3 regions of the Streptomyces cinereospinus genome follow, and region 3 is predicted to be linked to each of the others. Evidence: riboswitches for the same ligand, from Rfam matches in the RefSeq annotation. Region 3 holds a riboswitch; each other region holds the start of a gene.
What was found. A riboswitch is a leader RNA that binds a small molecule or an ion and turns the genes downstream of it on or off. The one in region 3 is predicted to bind cyclic di-AMP.
Positions count from the first base shown of each region.

Region 1: it holds a riboswitch for cyclic di-AMP, as region 3 does, so the genes downstream of both, ACFF45_RS11830 (M23 family metallopeptidase) here and ACFF45_RS06900 (M23 family metallopeptidase) in region 3, are expected to answer to the same signal.
Region 2: it holds a riboswitch for cyclic di-AMP, as region 3 does, so the genes downstream of both, ACFF45_RS28390 (transglycosylase family protein) here and ACFF45_RS06900 (M23 family metallopeptidase) in region 3, are expected to answer to the same signal.

Region 1 covers NZ_JBHMCY010000017.1:92,387-98,957, forward strand. The annotation lists gene ACFF45_RS11815 (helix-turn-helix domain-containing protein) at 1-366, shown strand, start outside; gene ACFF45_RS11820 (DUF6126 family protein) at 363-482, shown strand; gene ACFF45_RS11825 (tyrosine-protein phosphatase) at 514-1,311, opposite strand; cyclic di-AMP (ydaO/yuaA leader) riboswitch at 1,865-2,030, shown strand; gene ACFF45_RS11830 (M23 family metallopeptidase) at 2,035-3,033, shown strand; gene ACFF45_RS11835 (SGNH/GDSL hydrolase family protein) at 3,248-4,033, shown strand; gene ACFF45_RS11840 (TetR/AcrR family transcriptional regulator) at 4,149-4,772, opposite strand; partial or broken gene ACFF45_RS11845 (Glu/Leu/Phe/Val dehydrogenase dimerization domain-containing protein) at 4,825-5,959, opposite strand; gene ACFF45_RS11850 (MBL fold metallo-hydrolase) at 6,160-6,571, shown strand, end outside.
Region 2 covers NZ_JBHMCY010000071.1:23,614-30,184, forward strand. The annotation lists gene ACFF45_RS28375 (hypothetical protein) at 1-533, shown strand, start outside; gene ACFF45_RS28380 (cytochrome P450 family protein) at 757-2,049, shown strand; gene ACFF45_RS28385 (transglycosylase family protein) at 2,224-3,396, shown strand; cyclic di-AMP (ydaO/yuaA leader) riboswitch at 3,583-3,762, shown strand; gene ACFF45_RS28390 (transglycosylase family protein) at 3,767-4,483, shown strand; gene eno (phosphopyruvate hydratase) at 4,747-6,027, shown strand; gene ACFF45_RS28400 (FtsB family cell division protein) at 6,138-6,571, shown strand, end outside.
Region 3 covers NZ_JBHMCY010000009.1:47,148-53,718, forward strand. The annotation lists gene ACFF45_RS06885 (bifunctional acetate--CoA ligase family protein/GNAT family N-acetyltransferase) at 62-2,911, opposite strand; gene ACFF45_RS06890 (HPr family phosphocarrier protein) at 3,090-3,371, shown strand; gene ACFF45_RS06895 (GntR family transcriptional regulator) at 3,584-4,279, opposite strand; gene ACFF45_RS06900 (M23 family metallopeptidase) at 4,473-5,237, opposite strand; cyclic di-AMP (ydaO/yuaA leader) riboswitch at 5,250-5,412, opposite strand; gene ACFF45_RS06905 (M16 family metallopeptidase) at 5,614-6,571, opposite strand, start outside.

The DNA.
Region 1 (6,571 bases), on a different contig from region 3:
GCCGTCGTGCGCGCCGCCGAGATGGAGCCGACCGGCGCGGGCGGCTGGACGTACTGGCAGGCCGGCGCGTCCGCGCGCGGCATGCAGGCGCTGCGGGTGCACGTGCCGCACGGCTCGCAGGGCGACATCGTGCGCGTGCACCCCGGTGAGGAGTGGCTGTACGTCCTCAAGGGACGGCTGCGGCTGCGCCTGGGGGACGCCGGCCACCGGCTCGACCCGGGCGACAGCGCCCACTTCGACTCGCTGACCCCGCACCGCATCGCCGCCCAGGACCCGGGCGGGGTCGACCTCCTGTTCGTCCACACCCTGCTGCAGAGCCCCACGGCCGCGCTGTGCCTCGGCCCCACCACGGGAGACACCCCATGAGCGACATCGAGCAGAAGCTTCCCCGGGCCATCTGGGTCCGGTTGTTGGTCTACGTCGTCGCGGGGCACCTCTTCGCGGCGTTCCTCTACCTGCTGTTCGAGACGGGGGCCAAGTAGCCGGGTCAGCGGGCGGGGGCCCGGGCGGGGGTCAGTCGAGCAGGCGCCCGCGCAGCCGCTCCCGGGTCTCGGGGGCGAGGCGCAGCCCCTGCTCCAGGTAGGCGTCGACGCCGCCCCAGGTCTCCTCGACGGTCTCCAGCGCCGCCGTCAGATACTCGGCACGCGCGTCGAAGAGCGGGCTGAGCAGTTCCATGACCTCGGGGGAGTGGGCGGAGGCGGAGCTGCCGCTGCGGTGCACCTGGTAGCGGCGGTGCTTGGCGTTGGACTCCAGGTAGTCGGCGAGGATCGCCTCCCGCTCCACACCCAGCGCGAGCAGCGTGACCGCGATCGACAGCCCGGCGCGGTCCTTGCCCGCCGCACAGTGCATCAGCGCCGGGACGCTGTCCTCGGCGAGCGCGTGCAGCACCTGGGAGTGCTCGGCGGTGCGCTCCTTGATGATCGCGCGGTACGAGGTGATCATCCGGCCGGCGGCCCTGCCGTCGGCGAGGATCCCGCGCAGGTGCTCCACGTCGCCCTCCCGGACCATCTTCCAGAACTCGGCGCCGTCCGCCGGGTCGGTCAGCGGCAGGTTGACGTTGCGCACGCCCGGCAGCCCGATGTCCGGGCCCTCCAGCTTCTGGTCCGCGGCGTTGCGGAAGTCGAAGACCGTGTGCAGGCCCAGCGAGGCCAGGAACGCGGCGTCCTCGGCGGTGGCGTGCGCGAGGTGGCCGCTGCGGTACAGCACTCCGTGCCGCACCCGGCGCCCGTCCACGGTCGGCAGTCCGCCCACGTCACGGAAGTTGCGCACTCCGGCCAGTTCGGGCTCGGTCGACGGCACCTGCTGCGTCACGGGGGCTCCCTCCCTCGGCCCCGTCGGCGCGGCTCGTCGACGGGCACGTCCACCTGCACGATACGGCACGAGATGCCGCCATCCTGTGTGGTCCACAGGCGGTCGCGGGGGAGTTCGGGCAGGCACATGCCCGTCGAGTGAACGGTGCGAATAGGGGCAAATCGCCGCAGGGGGGCGCGTCGCCGCGCCGTGGGCCGTGAGTGGAGAGGCGAGACGGTCTCGGCGTGGCTGTTATTCGCAAGTGTCATATCTGGGCCGCCTGTCCGAATTGGGCTATTTGCTCCAACTCTGTCTGATGTAAGGCCACCTGGGGCAGGGTCACGTGAGCAGCGTCATATCCGTGACCGAGCGTGGCTCGGCATGTTCACGTAATTCACATGCTCATCAAGGGTATTCAGGAGAAACACCCCTGCCGCAATGCACGGAGTGTGACCGGGATTCCGGTGAACGGATCACGAAAACGGCGTTGCGGCGGAACTCGTCGCTTGTCCCGCCGCGTCGCGGTCGCTTACGTTCCACACCGATCCGGACGGACGCCGAATCCTGCCGCCGCCCGGTGCCCGCGCTAACTCACCCGTGTTCGGCAGGAGCGGGGGACCCACAGGTAGAAACGCCTGTTCCGGTCTCCGGAACGGCTCGGGGTAAAGCCGCGTCCCGACGCGGCCGGGCATCTCCAGTCCGCACCCGACAGCTCACCTCGCAGGCGCCGGAGAGGAATTCGCCATGCCCGCGAAGGGTAAGCACCGCCGTCCGAAGACCCAGCGCTTCACCCGTTCCATCGCCGCCGCCGGAACCGGTGGCGCCGCACTCGCCCTGCCGCTGATGGGGGCCGCCGGCGCCCACGCCGCCACCCCCCAGTCCGCCACCCCCCAGTCCGCCGCGGACCAGGCCGTCCGGTCGGCCCCGGCCGAGCGGACGGCCGTCCGGCAGGCCGCCGCCGCGTCGGCGTCCGCCGCCGGGACGGACGTACGGACGTACGCGGTGAGGGCCGGCGACTACCTCGCGAAGATCGCCGAGGAGCAGCACGTCAGCGGTGGCTGGCAGCGGCTGTACGAGGACAACCGGGAGGTGGTCGGTGACGACCCGTCGCTCATCCACCCCGGCCTGAGGCTCACCCTCGGCCAGAAGGCCGCGGCGAGCGATGACAAGCGCTCGTCCGCTTCATCCCCTTCTTCCTCTTCCTCCTCGTCGTCCGCCCCGTCCTCCCCGGCCGAGTCGTCGGCGACGCGGCAGTCCTCGAAGCCCACGGACGAATCCGCCGCTCAGCAGGCCGGCTCCTCCCCGGCCGCGACCGGCGCCCAGGCCGCCGCCACCGGCTTCTCCGCCCCCGTGGAGGGCGCCGGCGTCGGCACCGCCTACCGCGTCGCGGGCAGCATGTGGTCCAGCGGCTACCACACCGGCGTCGACTTCGCCGCCCCCAGCGGCACCCCGCTGAAGGCCGTCGGCGCGGGCACGGTCGTCTCCGCGGGCTGGGCCGGCGCGTACGGCAACCAGGTCGTCGTCAGGCTCGCCGACGGCTACTACGCGCAGTACGCCCACCTGTCCGCGCTCTCCGTCTCCAGCGGCCAGAGCGTGACCGCGGGCCAGCAGGTCGGCCTGTCGGGTTCGACCGGCAACTCGACCGGCCCGCACCTGCACTTCGAGATCCGCACCACGCCGGACTACGGCTCGGACGTCGACCCGGTCGCCTACCTCCGCTCCAAGGGCGTCTCCGTCGGCTGACCCACCGCACCGCACGCACCGCCGAAGGCCGGTCCCCGATCCCCGGGGCCGGCCTTCGGCGTCCCGGTCACCGGGTCTTATTCCGTCATTGACCAATTCTTTGGCCGTGGCCTTTCTCACCGTCCGTCAACTCCGCCCTACGGTCGCGTAGGTCACATTCGAAACGGAATGATGGTCCGACGTGGCAGACGATTCGAAGAATGACAGCAGATCAGTGATCGGGTCGTACGTGGCGGTGGGGGACAGCTTCACCGAGGGCGTCGGCGACCCCGGCCCCGGCGGGGCGTTCGTCGGCTGGGCCGACCGGTTCGCCGTACTGCTCGCGGACCGCCGACCCGAGGGCGACTTCCAGTACACCAATCTCGCCGTACGCGGCAGGCTGCTCGACCAGATCGTGGCCGAGCAGGTGCCACGGGCCGCCGAACTCGCGCCGGACCTGGTCTCCTTCTGCGCCGGCGGCAACGACATCCTGCGCCTCGGCACCGACCCGGACGACGTGGCGGAGCGCTTCGAACGGGCGGTCGCCGCGCTGACCGCAGCCGCGGGAACCGTGCTGGTGACGACCGGCTTCGACACCCGGGGCGTCCCCGTGCTGCGGCACCTGCGCGGCAAGATCGCCACCTACAACGGGCATGTGCGGGCCATCGCCGACCGGTACGGCTGCCCGGTGCTCGACCTGTGGTCGCTGAAGTCCGTGCGGGACCGCCGCGCCTGGGACGGCGACCGGCTGCACCTGTCCCCCGAGGGGCACACGCGCGTGGCGCTGCGCGCCGGCCAGGCGCTCGGCCTCGCCGTGCCCGCCGACCCCGAGCAGCCCTGGCCGCCGCTGCCGCCGCGCGGCACCTTCGAGGTGCGGCGGGACGACGTCCAGTGGGCACGCGAGTACCTGGTGCCGTGGATCGGCCGGCGGCTGCGCGGCGAGTCGTCGGGCGACCACGTCATCGCCAAGGGCACGCTGTCGCCCGACGACATCAAGATGCGGATCGCGTCGGTGGCCTGAGGCCGCCCGACGCGCCCCCGGGGCGCCGCGCCCGGAGCGGACCCCCGCGGACGCCGCGGGGCCGTCCGCGACCGGCGCGGACCACGGGAGCGCCGGCCGCACGCGGCACGGCGGCTCAGTGCCGCCGGGCCGCCGGCACCTCCGCCTCCACCAGGCCCAGTTCCCGGGCCAGCGCCTCGTCCACCCACTCCTGCGCCCGCGCGCGTGACACCGCCCCCGGGTAGGACGTCAGCTGCACGGCGAGCCCGTCGAGCAGGGCGGTCAGGCGCAGGGCCGTGCCCGTCGGGTCGGCGCAGCGGAACTCGCCGGCCGCCACCCCCTCCGCGATGACCTCGGCGAGGGCCGCCTTCCACCGCCTGTCGAGATCCCGGGTGACCTCCCGCAGCGCGGGCTCGCGCAGCGCCGCCGCCCAGCCCTCGATCCACAGCCGCCAGCCCTTGGCCGGGCCGGTCGGCGCGTACCAGCGCACCGCCGACCGCAGCCGGCGCAGGGCCGTGGTGCGCCGCCCGAGCACCCGGCCCAGGCGGGCCAGGTCACCCTCGGCCGCGTACGCGAACGCGGCGGCGACCAGGTTCTCCTTCGTGGAGAAGTGGTACAGCACCAGCGCGTTGCTCACACCGAGCGCGGACGCCACGTCGGCGATCCGCACCGCCGCCACGCCCCGCGCCTCGATCTGCTCCACGGCGGCGCGCAGCAACTCCTCGCGCCGCTCCGCCACGCTCAACCGCACTCTCGCCACCCCGTCACCCTAACGGCCGGGTCCGGCCCGTGGCCGGGCGGCGACGCCCGCGTCAGCGGTACGACCCGAAGCGCTCCGCGAGCAGCGGCAGCCGGCCCGCGGCGACGGCGTGCGCGGCGGCACGCGGCGTGCTCCCGTCCGCCTCCGCGCGCGCCGGCACCCGACCGGTCAGGGCGCGCATCGCGTGCCGGATGTGCGCGAACGCCTCGTCGGCCACCGCGCCGACGTCGCCGAAGAGCGTCCACCACCACCAGGCGTTCGTCGCCGAGTTCACCACCACGTCGGGTCGGGCAGGACCGTGACCCCGCAGGCGGTCAGCGACGCCTCCGCCCCGGCTACCACGGGCATGTCGGCCGCCGCCACGATCCAGCGGGCGGTGACCAGGTCCTGGTTGGTGAGGTCGACCGCGTACGGGACGGCGGCGCGCACCAGCACCTCGGCGTCGGCGGACAGCCAGGCGTCGCCGGACAGTTCGCGGTCGCCGGGCCGCAGCGCGGCGCGGTCCACCGTGCCGTGGGCGTCCCGCGCGGCGAGCAGCGCGTCGACGTCCAGGCCCGCCGGGTTGGCGACCGTGCCCTTGACGTCGGCGACGGCCACGACCGTGAGACCCGCGCGCGTGAGGAAGCGGGCGGTGGCGCCGCCCATGGCGCCCAGGCCCCGCACGGCCACCCGCGTGCCCGCGTACGGCACGCCGGCCCGGTCCAGGGCGGTGAGCACCGACTCCGCCACCCCGCAGCCGCCGGCCAGCTCGCCGAGTCCGATGCCGTCCGCCTCGACCGCGAACGCGTCGGCGAGCCGCCGCCGTGCCGCCGCCTCGTCCGCCAGCAGCGGGAACACCGCCTGGCTCGACGACACGAGCCCCGCCTCGGCGACGGCCCAGGCCACCACGTCCTGGCCGAGCCCGAGGTCCTCGCCTGTGATCCGGAAGGACTCGACGTACGGCCGGACCGCCCGCAGGCAGCGCACCAGGAGTCCGTACGCCCCCGGGTCGCGCGGGTCGCGCCGATCCGCTCAGTCGATGCCGCCCTCGGCGCCGCCGAGCGGGACGTAACGGGCCGCGGGGTCGTAGTGACGGGCCTCTTCACGGTCATGCCGCGGGCCAGCCCGGCGACCTCCTCCAGGGCGCAGCCCGGGCGCATCCGCAGGCCGCCGCCGGCGACACCGCGCACCAGCCGGTCCACGACCAGGAAGTTCTGACGGCCCGTGACGTGGTCGGTCCAGGTGAGCGACCGGAGGGGGGACGGTCACGGAAGCTCCTCGCGGGCGGGGGCGGTCACCGGGCGCGACCTTCCCTGCTGAATCACAGGTCAGTACAGGGGCCGGGCGGCGGGTGCTGTCGGTGGGGCGCACCATAATGGAGATCCCACCGATTCCACCTGGAGGTACCGTGGCCGGTTCCCGTTCCCTGAGCTCCGGGCTCCGCGCACTGCAGCCCGCGGCCTTCGGCGTGGAGCCGAGCGGTGAGCGCATGGCGCGCATCCGCAGATCGCCCCACTTCCAGGACGGTGTCTTCCAGAACCCGGGCGGGCCCTCGCGGATCCGCCCGTCGGGTTCGGCGCTCGGTTTCGCCCGGACCTACGTCGACAAGGACGCCCGCAACCGCCGCGTCCCGCACGGCGCGGTGCCGCTGCACCCCACCACGGCCGCCGATCTCGCCCGGCCGCCCGCCACCGGCCTGCGGCTGACCTGGCTGGGGCACTCCAGCGTCCTCGCGGAGATCGACGGACAGCGGGTGCTGTTCGACCCCGTGTGGGGCGAGCGCTGCTCCCCGTTCGCGTTCGCCGGGCCCCGGCGGCTGC
Region 2 (6,571 bases), on a different contig from region 3:
GGCGGTGCGCGCTGGCGGCCGCGGACGCGGACGCGGCGTACGACTTCGAGACGGTCGCCGCGCGCGCGTGGCAGGCGTTCCGGCCCGCCGCGGAAGCGGGTGACAGCAGCGCCATGCACCACCTCGCGTTGGTCGCCGAGGGCCTCGGCGCGCAGGACGAGGCCGAGGCGTGGCTGCGCAGGGCCGCCGAGGCGGGGCAGGCGGAGTCCGCCGGGCGGCTCGGGCGACGGCTCGCCGAGCGCGGCCGCACCAGAGAGGCCGAGCCCTTCCTGGAGACCGCCGCCGAAGCGGGGGACGAGGCGGCGGCGACGCTGCTGGGGAGACTGCTGCTGAACCGTGCACGACGGTGGCTGCGCGCCGGAGCCGAAGCCGGAGATCCCGAGGCCGCGCAGCCGGCGCGGCCGTCACCGCCGGGGAGCGGCGGGGCGGACCGGGCGGCGGCGGTGGCGCACTCCGACCCGGAGAGCCCCCGCACCCCCACCGACACGGACCACACCCCGGTCTGGCACGGCATCCTGGAGGACCTTCGGTGACCAGGGCCGGTGACCAGGGCCGGGGCGAGGCCCGGGGCCGGTGCGGCCGTCGGCGGTGTGGGCGTCAGGCGGTGTGGGCGTCAAGGGGTGCGGGCGTCAGGCGGTGCGGGCGTCAGGCGGTGCGGGAGCCGGCGGTGCGGGCGAACCGCCGGCCGATGAGGGCGGGCACGGCGGGGCGGCCCGCGCCCGACGCTCCCGTCGCCCCGGCGGCTACCGTCGAGGAGTGACCGACCAGCACCATCCCGACGCCCCCGCGCCCGCCCCCGCTTCGGCGGCACCCGAACTCTTCACCTGGGAGTTCGCGACCGACCCGTACCCCGCCTACGCCTGGCTGCGCGAGCACGCGCCCGTGCACAGGACGCGGCTGCCCAGCGGGGTGGAGGCCTGGCTGGTCACCCGGTACGCGGACGCCAAGCAGGCCCTCGCCGACCAGCGGCTGTCGAAGAACCCCGCGCACCACGACGAGCCCCCGCACGCCAGGGGCAGGACGGGGATCCCCGGTGAGCGCAAGGCCGAGTTGATGACGCATCTGCTCAACATCGACCCGCCGGACCACACCCGGCTGCGGCGGCTGGTCTCCAAGGCCTTCACCCCGCGCCGCGTCGCCGAGTTCGCCCCCCGCGTGCAGGAGCTCACCGACGGCCTCATCGACCGGTTCGCCCGCGAGGGCTCCGCCGACCTCATCCACGAGTTCGCCTTCCCGCTGCCCATCCACGCCATCTGCGACCTGCTCGGCGTCCCGCGCGAGGACCAGGACGACTTCCGGGACTGGGCGGGCATGATGATCCGGCACGGCAAGGGCCCCCGGGGCGGTGTCGCGCGCTCGGTGAAGAAGATGCGCGGCTACCTCTCGGAGCTGATCCACCGCAAGCGCGAGTCCCTGCCCGCCGAACCCGTCCCCGGCGAGGACCTGATCTCCGGCCTCATCCGCGCCTCCGACCACGGTGAGCACCTCACCGAGAACGAGGCCGCGGCGATGGCGTTCATCCTGCTGTTCGCCGGGTTCGAGACCACCGTGAACCTCATCGGCAACGGCATGTACGCGCTGCTCACCCACCCCGGGCAGCGCACCCGCCTGCAACGGTCCCTCGCCCGGGGCGACCGCGCCCTCCTCGCCACCGGCGTCGAGGAACTGCTGCGCTACGACGGCCCCGTGGAGCTCGCCACCTGGCGGTTCGCCACGCGGCCGCTCACCATCGGCGGCCAGGACATCGCACCCGGCGACCCCGTGCTCGTCGTCCTCGCCGCCGCCGACCGGGACCCGGAGCGGTTCGCGGACCCGGACACCCTCGACCTGGCCCGCCGCGACAACCAGCATCTCGGCTACGGCCACGGCATCCACTACTGCCTCGGCGCGCCCCTGGCCCGGCTGGAGGGCCGGACCGCGCTCGCCGGCCTCCTCACCCGCCTCCCGGACCTGCGACTCGCGGTGGATCCGGACGAACTGCGCTGGCGCGGCGGGCTCATCATGCGAGGACTGCGGACCCTGCCGGTGGAATTCACGCCCTCCCCCTGAGCAAACGCCGGGCACCGGCACCAACGTGACACGCTCTCAAGTCTGTGATCTTCACGTGATCTGCGCGGCATGAACTTGTGACAAGTGATCGTCTGCCGATACGTTCACCCATCAGCGTGGCGCCCCGGCACCACTCGCCGCGCAGGTCCCCGCTGTCTCGTGAAAGGCCCCCGCATGCTCTCCGGGAACGGTCGTCACCGTCGCCCCCGCCAGGCACCCGCTCTTGTCGTCGCGGCCGGAGTGACCGGCTCCGCCATCGCCATCCCCCTCCTCGGCGCCTCCGGCGCGAGCGCGGCCGACGGAACGACCTGGGACCGGGTCGCGGAGTGCGAGACGGGCGGCTCCTGGAGCGCCGACACGGGCAACGGCTACTACGGCGGGCTGCAACTCTCCCAGCGGGACTGGGAGAAGTACGGCGGCCTCACCTACGCCGCGAGCGCGGACCTGGCCAGCCGTTCGCAGCAGATCGCCGTCGCCGAGAAGGTCCTCGCGGACCAGGGCGTCGGCGCGTGGGCGACCTGCGGCCCGCTCGTGGGGCTCGACACGGACTCCGCCTCGGCCCAGGTCGACACCGGCGTGGCCGGTGACGCGTCCAGTACGCCGTTGCCCTCCAGACCCGACGGTTCGAGCGAGCTGTCCCACTCGCTCGGATTGTCCCACTCGTCCGGCCGCACCCATTCCGGCGACGACGGCGCCGACACCTCAAGCGGCACCAAGGGCTCCAAGGACTCCAAGGGCACGAAGGACTCCAAGAGGACCAAGGGATCCAGTACCAGCGATTCCCGCACAGACTCCACCAAGTCCGCCGAAGCGGATACATCGACCCCGTCTGCCGGTAGCGGTGCATCCGCCTCGCCCACCCCCTCCTCCTCCGCCGGGTCCGGCGACGGATCCACCCCCTCGCCCGAACCCACCCAATCCTCCGAATCGGGCGCATTCCTCCCGTCCTCTCCGTCGGCTGACGTGCCGTCGAACACGCCGAGCACCTCGAACCTCACCGATACGGGCGCCCTGAGCGTCGGCCGGCACCGTGGTGGAAGCGCGAACGAAGACCTGGCCGGCGGCCGTGCCGGCGAGTCCGCCGGGCGGCATGCCTCGCGCGACGGCGCCACCGCCCGTGCGGCCGTCGAGGGCGCGTACACCGTCCGGGAGGGCGACAGCCTCTGGGGCATCGCCGACTCCCTTGGCGTGCAGGGCGGATGGTCCGCCCTCTATGCCGGGAACAAGGACTCCCTCGGCACCGACCCCGACCTCATCGTCCCCGGTCAGACGCTGGACATCGGCGTCGGGCAGGATGCCGGGCAGTCACCGGGACGAGCCGGACACCAGTCCGGAAAACGCCCCTAGGTGACGGGAGTTCATGTCACACTTCGAGCCGAATGTCCGATACGGCGAAAGTGTGGGATGAGTCTCAGAAATGCTGATCGTCTTTGATATCCGGCCGATCACCTGTCTACGGTCATGACCGCTCGCCAACGCGGGCCCCGGTTGCCGCAACGCCGAATCCTGCCAGCGGCCGTCCGGGAACAGTCGTCGCGTCAAGCGCCGTAGGCAGGAGCGGGGGACCCAAGGTAAGTGCCGGGCCCGGCGGTTGAGGAGACTCAGCGCCGGAACCGGCTAGGGGTGAAGCCACGCCTCCCACGGAGGTGTGGCCGGGCAACTCAACCGGCCCGAACCCGACAGCTCACCTCGCAGGCGTCGGTGAGGGGATCCAACCATGCTGTTCTCCAGCAAGGGCAAGCACCGTCGTCCGTCCAGGACCGTCCGCGCCATCGCCGCCGTCGGCGTCACCGGTGCCGCCGCCGTGGCCGCCCCGCTGGTGGCCGCCGGCAGCGCCTCCGCCGCCACCGCCGCCGAGTGGGACGCCGTCGCCCAGTGCGAGTCCGGCGGCAACTGGGCCATCAACACCGGCAACGGCTACTACGGCGGTCTGCAGTTCTCCGCGTCGACCTGGGCCGCGTACGGCGGCACGCAGTTCGCCGCCACGGCCGACCAGGCCGGCAAGGAGCAGCAGATCCAGATCGCCGAGAAGGTGCTCGCGGGTCAGGGCAAGGGTGCCTGGCCGGTCTGCGGCACGGGCCTGTCGAACGCCCCCTATGGCGGCGGCTCCACCCAGAGCACCGGGCAGAGCACGGAGCAGAGCGCCGAGCAGGGCACCGAGCAGAGCGCCGGCGCCGGCACGCGGGCGACCGAGGAGCAGCCGGCCTCCCGCTCGCAGGACCGCCCGGCCGCCGGGGAGACGGTCACCACGCCGGCCGGCGACAAGGTCGAGAAGGGTGACGGCGAGTACGAGGTCGTCGAGGGCGACACCCTCAGCACCATCGCCGCCGACCGCGACGTCCAGGGCGGCTGGGAGAAGCTGTTCGAGCTGAACAAGGACATCGTCGAGGACGCCGACCTCATCTACCCGGGCCAGCAGCTGCACCTGCAGTAGTCCGCCGCCGAGTCTCCCGTGCGGGCTCCCCCCGTCCCCACGGGCTCCCCGCCCCGGTGCGTGTTCCCCCGTACGCGCCAGGGCGGGGATTTCTTTGTGTCACTGTTGGGCATCGATGTCTTTGTTTGGTTCGGAAACAATTTACTCTCGGTTCCGTCCACGAGATGGGCGACCGGCTGGCCGATCGCACGGAGCCGGTTAGGCTCGTCTCGCAGAGCCGCTGCGGTCCTGCTCACCGCGTCACATCCACGAAGGAGATGCTCGTGCCGTCCATCGACGTCGTCGTAGCCCGGGAAATCCTGGACTCCCGAGGCAACCCCACGGTCGAGGTCGAGGTCGGCCTCGACGACGGCAGCACGGGTCGTGCCGCCGTCCCGTCCGGCGCCTCCACCGGCGCCTTCGAGGCCATCGAGCTCCGCGACGGCGACCCCGACCGCTACCTCGGCAAGGGCGTCGAGAAGGCCGTCCTGGCCGTCATCGAGCAGATCGGCCCGGAGCTGGTCGGCTACGACGCCACCGAGCAGCGCCTGATCGACCAGGCCATGTTCGACCTGGACGCCACCGACAACAAGGGCTCGCTCGGCGCCAACGCCATCCTCGGCGTCTCGCTCGCCGTCGCGCACGCCGCCTCCGAGGCCAGCGACCTGCCGCTCTTCCGCTATCTGGGCGGCCCGAACGCGCACCTGCTGCCGGTGCCGATGATGAACATCCTGAACGGCGGCTCGCACGCCGACTCCAACGTGGACATCCAGGAGTTCATGATCGCCCCGATCGGCGCGGAGTCCTTCTCCGAGGCCCTGCGCTGGGGCGCCGAGGTCTACCACACCCTCAAGAAGGTCCTGAAGAGCAAGGGCCTGGCCACCGGCCTCGGCGACGAGGGCGGCTTCGCCCCGAACCTCGGCTCCAACCGTGAGGCCCTGGACCTCATCCTGGAGGCCGTCAAGGAGGCCGGCTACACCCCCGGCGAGCAGATCGCCCTCGCGCTCGACGTGGCCGCGTCCGAGTTCTACAAGGACGGCGTCTACACGTTCGAGGGCAAGGAGCGCTCGGCGGCCGAGATGACCGAGTACTACGCGGAGCTCGTCGACGCGTACCCGCTCGTCTCCATCGAGGACCCGCTGTTCGAGGACGACTGGGAGGGCTGGAAGACCATCACCGCCAAGCTCGGTGACAAGGTCCAGCTCGTCGGCGACGACCTGTTCGTCACCAACCCCGAGCGCCTGGCCCGCGGCATCGAGGAGGGCGCGGCCAACGCCCTGCTGGTGAAGGTGAACCAGATCGGCTCGCTCACCGAGACCCTGGACGCCGTCGAGCTGGCCCAGCGCAACGGCTTCAAGTGCATGATGTCCCACCGCTCCGGCGAGACCGAGGACGTCACCATCGCCGACCTGGCCGTCGCCACCAACTGCGGCCAGATCAAGACCGGCGCCCCGGCCCGCTCCGAGCGCGTCGCCAAGTACAACCAGCTGCTGCGCATCGAGGAGATCCTCGACGACGCCGCGGTGTACGCCGGCCGCGGCGCCTTCCCCCGCTTCAAGGGCTGAGCGACGCCCGCACAGGCAGCGTCGTCCGTACGTCCCCGCACCCGGTCCCGTACCGTGTGCGGGGACGTACGCGCGTGTGCACCACGCAGGCATGGGGAGGCGAGAGCCAGATGGCCGTGAAGGAACGCGACCGTTTCTCCACCGCGACCAGGCTCAGGCTGCTCGGCGAGCAGACCGCGGCCCGTGTCTACCGCTCGCAGACCCGCCGCCAGGCCCGCCGCTCCCGGCTCACCGGCCGCGCGGCCCTGCTCGCCCTCGTCGTCTGCTCCCTGGTCGTCGCGCTCGCCTACCCGATAAGGCAGTACGTCGCCCAGCGGGCCGAGATCGCCGATCTGCGGCGCCAGCAGCGGCAGGCCGAGGAGCGGGTCGAGGAGCTGCGCGACCTCAAGGCGCGCTGGCAGGACGACGCGTACGCCGAGCAGCAGATCCGGCAGCGGCTGCACTACGTGATGCCGGGCGAGACCGGGTACATCGTGATCGACCCGGACGCGGCCAGGCAGTCCCGCACCGACCTGGGCGCGGCCGACCGCCCCTGGTACGCGAA
Region 3 (6,571 bases):
CGGGTCCCGGGACTCCGTACGCCGGCGAGGCCCGGGCCCGGACACGGGCGGGGTCCCGGGCTCAGTACGTGGGCAGGGTCCGCGGGCCGAGGTCGTCGCGGACGGGGGGCGGGGCGAGGCGGACGGAGGCGCCGAGGACGCTCAGGCCGTGCGGGGCGACGACGACCGGCTCCAGGGTGACCGCCACCACTTCCGGGTGGTCGTCGACCAGGCGGGACACCCGCAGCAGCAGCTGCTCCAGGGCGGGGGTGTCGACCGGGGTGGAGCCGCGCCAGCCGAAGAGGAGCGGCGCGGTCCGGATGGAGCGGATCAGCGAGGTCGCCTCGCGGTCGGTGACCGGGACCAGCCGGTGCGCGGTGTCGCCGAGCAGCTGGGAGGCGGCTCCGGCGAGCCCGAAGGAGAGCACCGCTCCGGCGGCCGGGTCGATCACGGCCCGGACGACGGTGTCCACGCCGCGCGGGGCCATCCGCTGCACGACCGGCCGCAGCTCCTCGGGCCTGCCGAACAGCTCCGTCAACTCCGCGTAGGCGCGACGCAGTTGCCCCTCGTCGGCGAGATCGAGCCGTACGCCGCCGAGGTCGGCGCGGTGGCGCAGGTGCGGGGCGGTGGCCTTGAGGGCGACGGGGTAGCCCAGGGCGCGGGCGGCCGCCGCCGCGGCGTCGGGGGTCGGGGCGGACAGGGCGCGGTGCACGTGGATGCCGTAGCGGCCCAGCAGCTCGCAGGTCGCCTCCGCGCCGAGGGTGAGCCCCTGCCCGCGTGCGAGGAGCCCGCCGATCAGCTCCGCGGCGCCCTTCTCGTCGATGTCGTCGTACTCGGGCACCTTCCCGGGGTCGGCGGCCTCCCGCCGCCACTGCGCGTACTTGACGGCCTCGGCGAGGGCGCGGACGGCGCGCTCGGCGGCGGGGTAGGCGGGGATGAGGTGGGAACCGGCGGGGGGCGGCGCGGGGGCGGTGCGCGTCTCCGGGGCACCGGCCGGCTCGGCCCGGCCCGCGGCGCGGGTTCCGTTCGCGGCGCCGGGCACCGGCCCGGCCGCCTGGGGCGCGGTGCTCGCCGCGGCCGACAGGGCGTCCGCGAGCCCGCCCAGCTCCACATGCACCACCAGGACCGGCTTGGAGGGGACCGCCGCCGCGGCCGACCGCAGGGCCTCCGCCAGTGCCGCGTCCCCCGCGGTCCCCTCCCCCACCACCGGTATCGCGGTCACCACGACGGCGTCACAGGTGGTGTCGGCCAGCGCCCGCGCGAGCGCCTCCCGGAAGGTCTCCGGCGTGGCCGCCGTCGTGAGGTCCAGCGGGGCCTGCGGCCGCAGCCCCTCGGCCAGGCAGGCGTCGTAGGTCAGCAGCCCCAGCGACTCGGAGTTGCCGAGGATCGCCACGCGCGGGCCGTCGGGCAGCGGCTGGCGGGCGAGCAGCAGCCCGGCGTCCACGAGTTCGGTGATCGTGTCCACCCGGATCACGCCCGCCTGCCGCAGCAGCGCGGCCACCGTGGTGTGCGGCAGCCGTGTCGCGCGGACCGCGTGCCCCTGCGGCGCCGCGCCCCCATGGCGCGCTCCCTGCACCACGACCAGCGGCTTCGCCACCGCGGTGCGCCGCGCGAGGCGGGTGAACTTGCGCGGGTTGCCGATGGACTCCAGGTACATCAGGACGACGTCGGTGTCCGGGTCGTCGTACCAGTACTGCAGGACGTCGTTGCCGGAGACGTCCGCGCGGTTGCCGGACGAGACGAACGTCGACACGCCCGTGACGCCGGTGACCCCGCCACCGCGCCGGTGCAGCCGGGACAGCAGCGCGATGCCGATGGCGCCGGACTGCGCGAACAGCCCGATCCGCCCGGGACGCGGGGCCTGCGGAGCCAGCGAGGCGTTGAGCCGGACCTCCGGGGAGGTGTTGATGATCCCGAAGGCGTTGGGCCCGATGATCCGCATGCCGTACGCGCGCGCCTGCCGCACGAGTTCCCGCTGGCGCTCGCGCCCCCCGGGGCCGCTCTCGGCGTACCCGGCGGAGACCACGACGAGGCCCTGCACCCCGTGCTCCCCGCACTCGGCGACCACCTCGGGCACGAGCTCGGCGGGCACCGCCACGACCGCGAGGTCGACGGGCCCGTCGATGTCCCGCACCGAGCGGTACGCCGGCACTCCGCCGAGTTCCTTCCGCCCCTCGGGAAGCGCCCTGTTCACGGCGTACAGACGGCCGGTGAAGCCGGCTTCCCGGATGTTGCCGAGCACGCTGCGGCCCACGCCCCCGGGCGTGCGCCCCGCGCCGACGACGGCGATCGACCCGGGGGCCAGCAACCGCCGTACGGACCGTCCTTCGGCGCGCTGCTCCCGCGCGCGCTGCACCGCGAGCGAGCGGTCGGTGGGTTCGAGGTCGAATTCCAGGCGGACGACGCCGTCCTCGAAGCTGCGCTTCTGGGTGTACCCGGCGTCCGTGAACACCTTGATCATCTTGGTGTTGGCGGGCAGCACCTCGGCGGCGAAACGGCGGATGCCGCGCTCCCGGGCGACGGCACCGATGTGCTCCAGCAGGGCGGAGGCGACGCCGCGGCCCTGGTGGGCGTCCTGCACCAGGAAGGCGACTTCGGCCTCGTCGGCGGGCGCGGACGCGGGCAGCCCGTCGGCGCCGATGCGGTCGTAGCGTACGGTGGCGATGAACTCGCCGCCGACGGTGGCGGCGAGCCCCACCCGGTCCACGAAGTCGTGGTGCGTGAAGCGGTGGACGTCCTTGGCGGACAGGCGCGGGTAGGGCGCGAAGAAGCGGTAGTACTTCGACTCGTCCGAGACCTGCTCGTAGAAGCTGACCAGGCGCTCGGCGTCGTCGATGGTGATGGGCCTGACGCGTGCGGTGCCGCCGTCGCGCAGCACCACGTCGGCCTCCCAGTGGGCGGGGTACTCGTGCCGGTCCGACGGGCTCTGCATGGGCCCCAGAGTACGGCTCGCGTCCGACAACGGCGCGAGGCAGTCTGTGGAAAGGGCGGGGCCGGGCCGAGGCCGCGGTCCGGGACCCTCCGCGGCGGGGCGCAGGTCCCGTCGGGCCACGCTTCACGATGTGGGAAACTGGTCTAGACAACCCTGACCACCTGAAGGGCAGCATCACATGGCTGAGCGCCGCGTCAACGTCGGCTGGGCCGAGGGCCTCCACGCCCGCCCCGCCTCCATCTTCGTCCGGGCCGCCACGGCCGCAGGCGTCCCGGTGACGATCGCCAAGGCGGACGGCAACCCCGTCAACGCGGCCTCCATGCTGGCCGTCCTGGGTCTGGGCGCCCAGGGGGGCGAGGAGATCGTCCTGGCCTCCGACGCCGAGGGCGCCGACGCCGCGCTCGACCGTCTGGCCAGGCTGGTCGCGGAGGGCCTGGAGGAGCTCCCCGAGACCGTCTGAGCCCGCCCGCGGCATGTCCGAGGCCGCGTCGTCCCTTTCCGGACGGCGCGGCCTCGTCGTGCGCGCGGCACACGCGGCGGCAATTCACGCCGCGTTCCAGGTTCACTCGGCAGCAAATCGGCGGCCGGGACACGGAAATGCACGGTACGCCGAAAAAGGGCAGCGGAAATGCCCAGCCACCGAATACTTCCTCTTTGTATACGGCGCCCTTGTTAATACCGCGGGCCGGACGTGTTTACGGGACGTTGCGAAGTCCTCACACGCTCCGCGCGGTCGCCGTTGCCGGAGAATCGCAGCCGGTGCGCGCCGGTCGCACGCTCGGTGTGCAGCGCCGTGAGCGCCCGCGCGCGCTCGCTGTCACCCCGCGCCACCGCGTCCACGATCGCGCCGTGCTCCGTCCAGGACTCCACGGGGCTGACGGACACCTCCACGGCGTACATCCAGGCGATCTTGTGCCGCAACTGGGTCAGCATGGCGATCAGCGCGGGGCTGCCGGAGGCCTGGGCGAGCGTCTCGTGGAACCAGCCGCCCAGAGAGCGCAGGTCGTCGCTGCTGCCCCGCCTGGCCCGCTCCTGACCCAGCCGGACCAGGCCGCGCAGCACCTTCAGATGGGCCTCGGTGCGCCGCTGGGCGGCCCGGGAGGCGCCGAGCGGCTCCAGCAGCATGCGCATCTCCAGCAGGTCGGCGGCCTCCTGCTCGGTCGGTTCCGCCACGCACGCACCCGCGTGCCGCCGGGTCACCACGAAGCCCTCGGCCTCCAGGGTGCGCAGGGCCTCGCGGACGGGGACCCGCGAGACGCCGTACCGGCGGGCGAGGAGTTCCTCGGTGAGCCGGCCGCCGCGCTCGTAGACACCCGCGACGATGTCGTCCCGGATCGCGGTGCACACCGAGTGCGCCGGAATACGCATGACCGACCTCCGCCTTAATCCCCGTGCAACGTCGACGATTGACGTGTGTTCAGCGACTCTATTGCAATGAGCCGCAATTTCCGACGGCGGGGCGGAATCATGGATATTTTTTGGACAGAGAGATGCCCGAAACCCCGAAAGCCCCGGCTCGGGGAGCCGGGGCCGCGGGGGCGGGCGACGCGCTGTCAGGCGGTCAGAGGTCGACGCCGTGCGAGCGGAGGTAGGCCACCGGATCCATGTCGGTGCCGTACTCCACGCTCGCCCGGACCTCGAAGTGCAGGTGCGCCCCGGTGACGTTGCCGGTGGCGCCGGACAGGGCGATCTGCTGCCCCGGAGTGACCGTCTGCCCCACCGAGACCCCGATGGACGACAGGTGACCGTACTGGGTGTACGTCCCGTCGTTCATCTTGATCACCACTTGATTGCCGTACGCCCCGCCCCACCCGGCCTCGACCACGGTGCCGGAGCCGACCGCGTGCACGGGAGTGCCGCTCGCGGCGTGGAAGTCGACACCGGTGTGGCTGCCGGAGGACCACAGGGTGCCGCCGGTGCGGTAGCCGGTGGAGACGTAGGAGCCGCTGATCGGCGGCACGTGGGCGGTGAGGCGCTCGCGCTCGGCCTCGCGGGCGGCGCGCTCCCTGGCCTCGCGCGCCTCCTTCACCCGCTCCTGCGCGCGCTGCGCGGCGGCGGCCTCGGCCCGCCGCTCGGCGGCGGCCTCCGCGGCGGCCTGCTGCTGCGCGGCGGCCTGGGCGTCGATCTGCTCGGCGACCGAGTCGCCGATGGAGACGACCGGGAGCAGGCCGGTCTGCTCGGCCGCCGGCTCGGCGGCGAGCGCGGGAGCCGTCAGGGTCCCGACGACTCCGGTGGTGGTGAGTGCCGCGACACCCGCCGCGTGGGCGGTGGTGCGCCGCATCCGGCTGGGACGGCGATGCTTCCCGGTGGCGCGCGTGAACGCCATGTGGTGGCTGGTCCTTTCCTTCCCTCTCGCCTACCGGGTTAGCTGACGGGTTCGGAGCAGGAAGGTCTCCTACGGACTCCCTCGCGGCGCGCGGGCGTCCGATTCACCCCAGGGACTGCGGTGGGTCCCCGGCTCCCCTGGCTCGCGCCGTACGGGGACTCGGCGATGGCTGTCCGGTGCCGCGGATGCGGCGCACTGCCTGACGGACAGCCCGGAAGACGCTAAACGGGGCATCTTTCCATCCCCAAACCCACCAGCGCGTTTGTAGCGCATCCCACAGGTCAGACAGGCAACCTCTCCCGCAATTGGGACATAAAGCGGCCCTGGTGACGCTTCCGTCACCAGGGCCTCTCGACGCGCGTGCGCCCGCCGGCGCCTACTCGGCCGTCACGACGGTGACTTCACCGATGCCGAGGGCCTCCACGGGCGCCTTGATCTGCGCCGCGTCACCGACGAGCACAGTCACCAGGCGGTCCACCGGGAAGGCGCTGACGACCGCCGCGGTGGCCTCCACCGTGCCGGTCGCGGCCAGCTGCTGATAGAGCGTCGCCTGGTAGTCGTCGGGCAGGTGCTGCTCGACCTGGTCGGCGAGGGTGCCCGCCACGGCCGCCGCGGTCTCGTACTTCAGCGGGGCCACACCGACGAGGTTCTGCACGGCCACGTCCCGCTCGGCGTCCGTCAGGCCCTCCGCGGCGAGCCTGCGCAGCACCGTCCACAGGTCTTCCAGCGCGGGGCCGGTGTTCGGCGTGTCGACGGAGCCGCTGATGGCGAGCATGGCGGCGCCGCTGCCGTCGGGGGCGGAGCGCAGCACCTGGCCGAACGCGCGCACCCCGTAGGTGTAGCCCTTCTCCTCGCGCAGGACGCGGTCCAGGCGGGAGGTGAGGGTGCCGCCCAGGCAGTACGTGCCGAGCACCTGGGCCGGCCACACGCGGTCGTGCCGGTCGGGGCCGACGCGGCCGATCAGCAGCTGCGTCTGGACCGCGCCGGGACGGTCCACGACGACCACCCGGCCGGTGTCGTCGGCGGTCACCGGCGGCACCGGCCGCGGCTGTGCCGGGGAGCCCGTCCAGGCGCCCAGGGTCTCGTCGAGCAGCGCGTCCAGCTCGACGCCGGTGAGGTCGCCGACGACCACGGCGGTGGCGGTGGCGGGGCGGACGTGCCGCTCGTAGAAGGCGCGCACGGCCGCGGAGTCGATCTTCGCGACGGTCTCCTCGGTGCCCTGGCGGGGGCGCGCCATGCGCGAGGCCGCCGGGAACAGCTCCTTGGAGAGCTCCTTGGCGGCCCGGCGGGCGGGGTTGGCCAGCTCGTGCGGGATCTCGTCGAGGCGGTTGCGG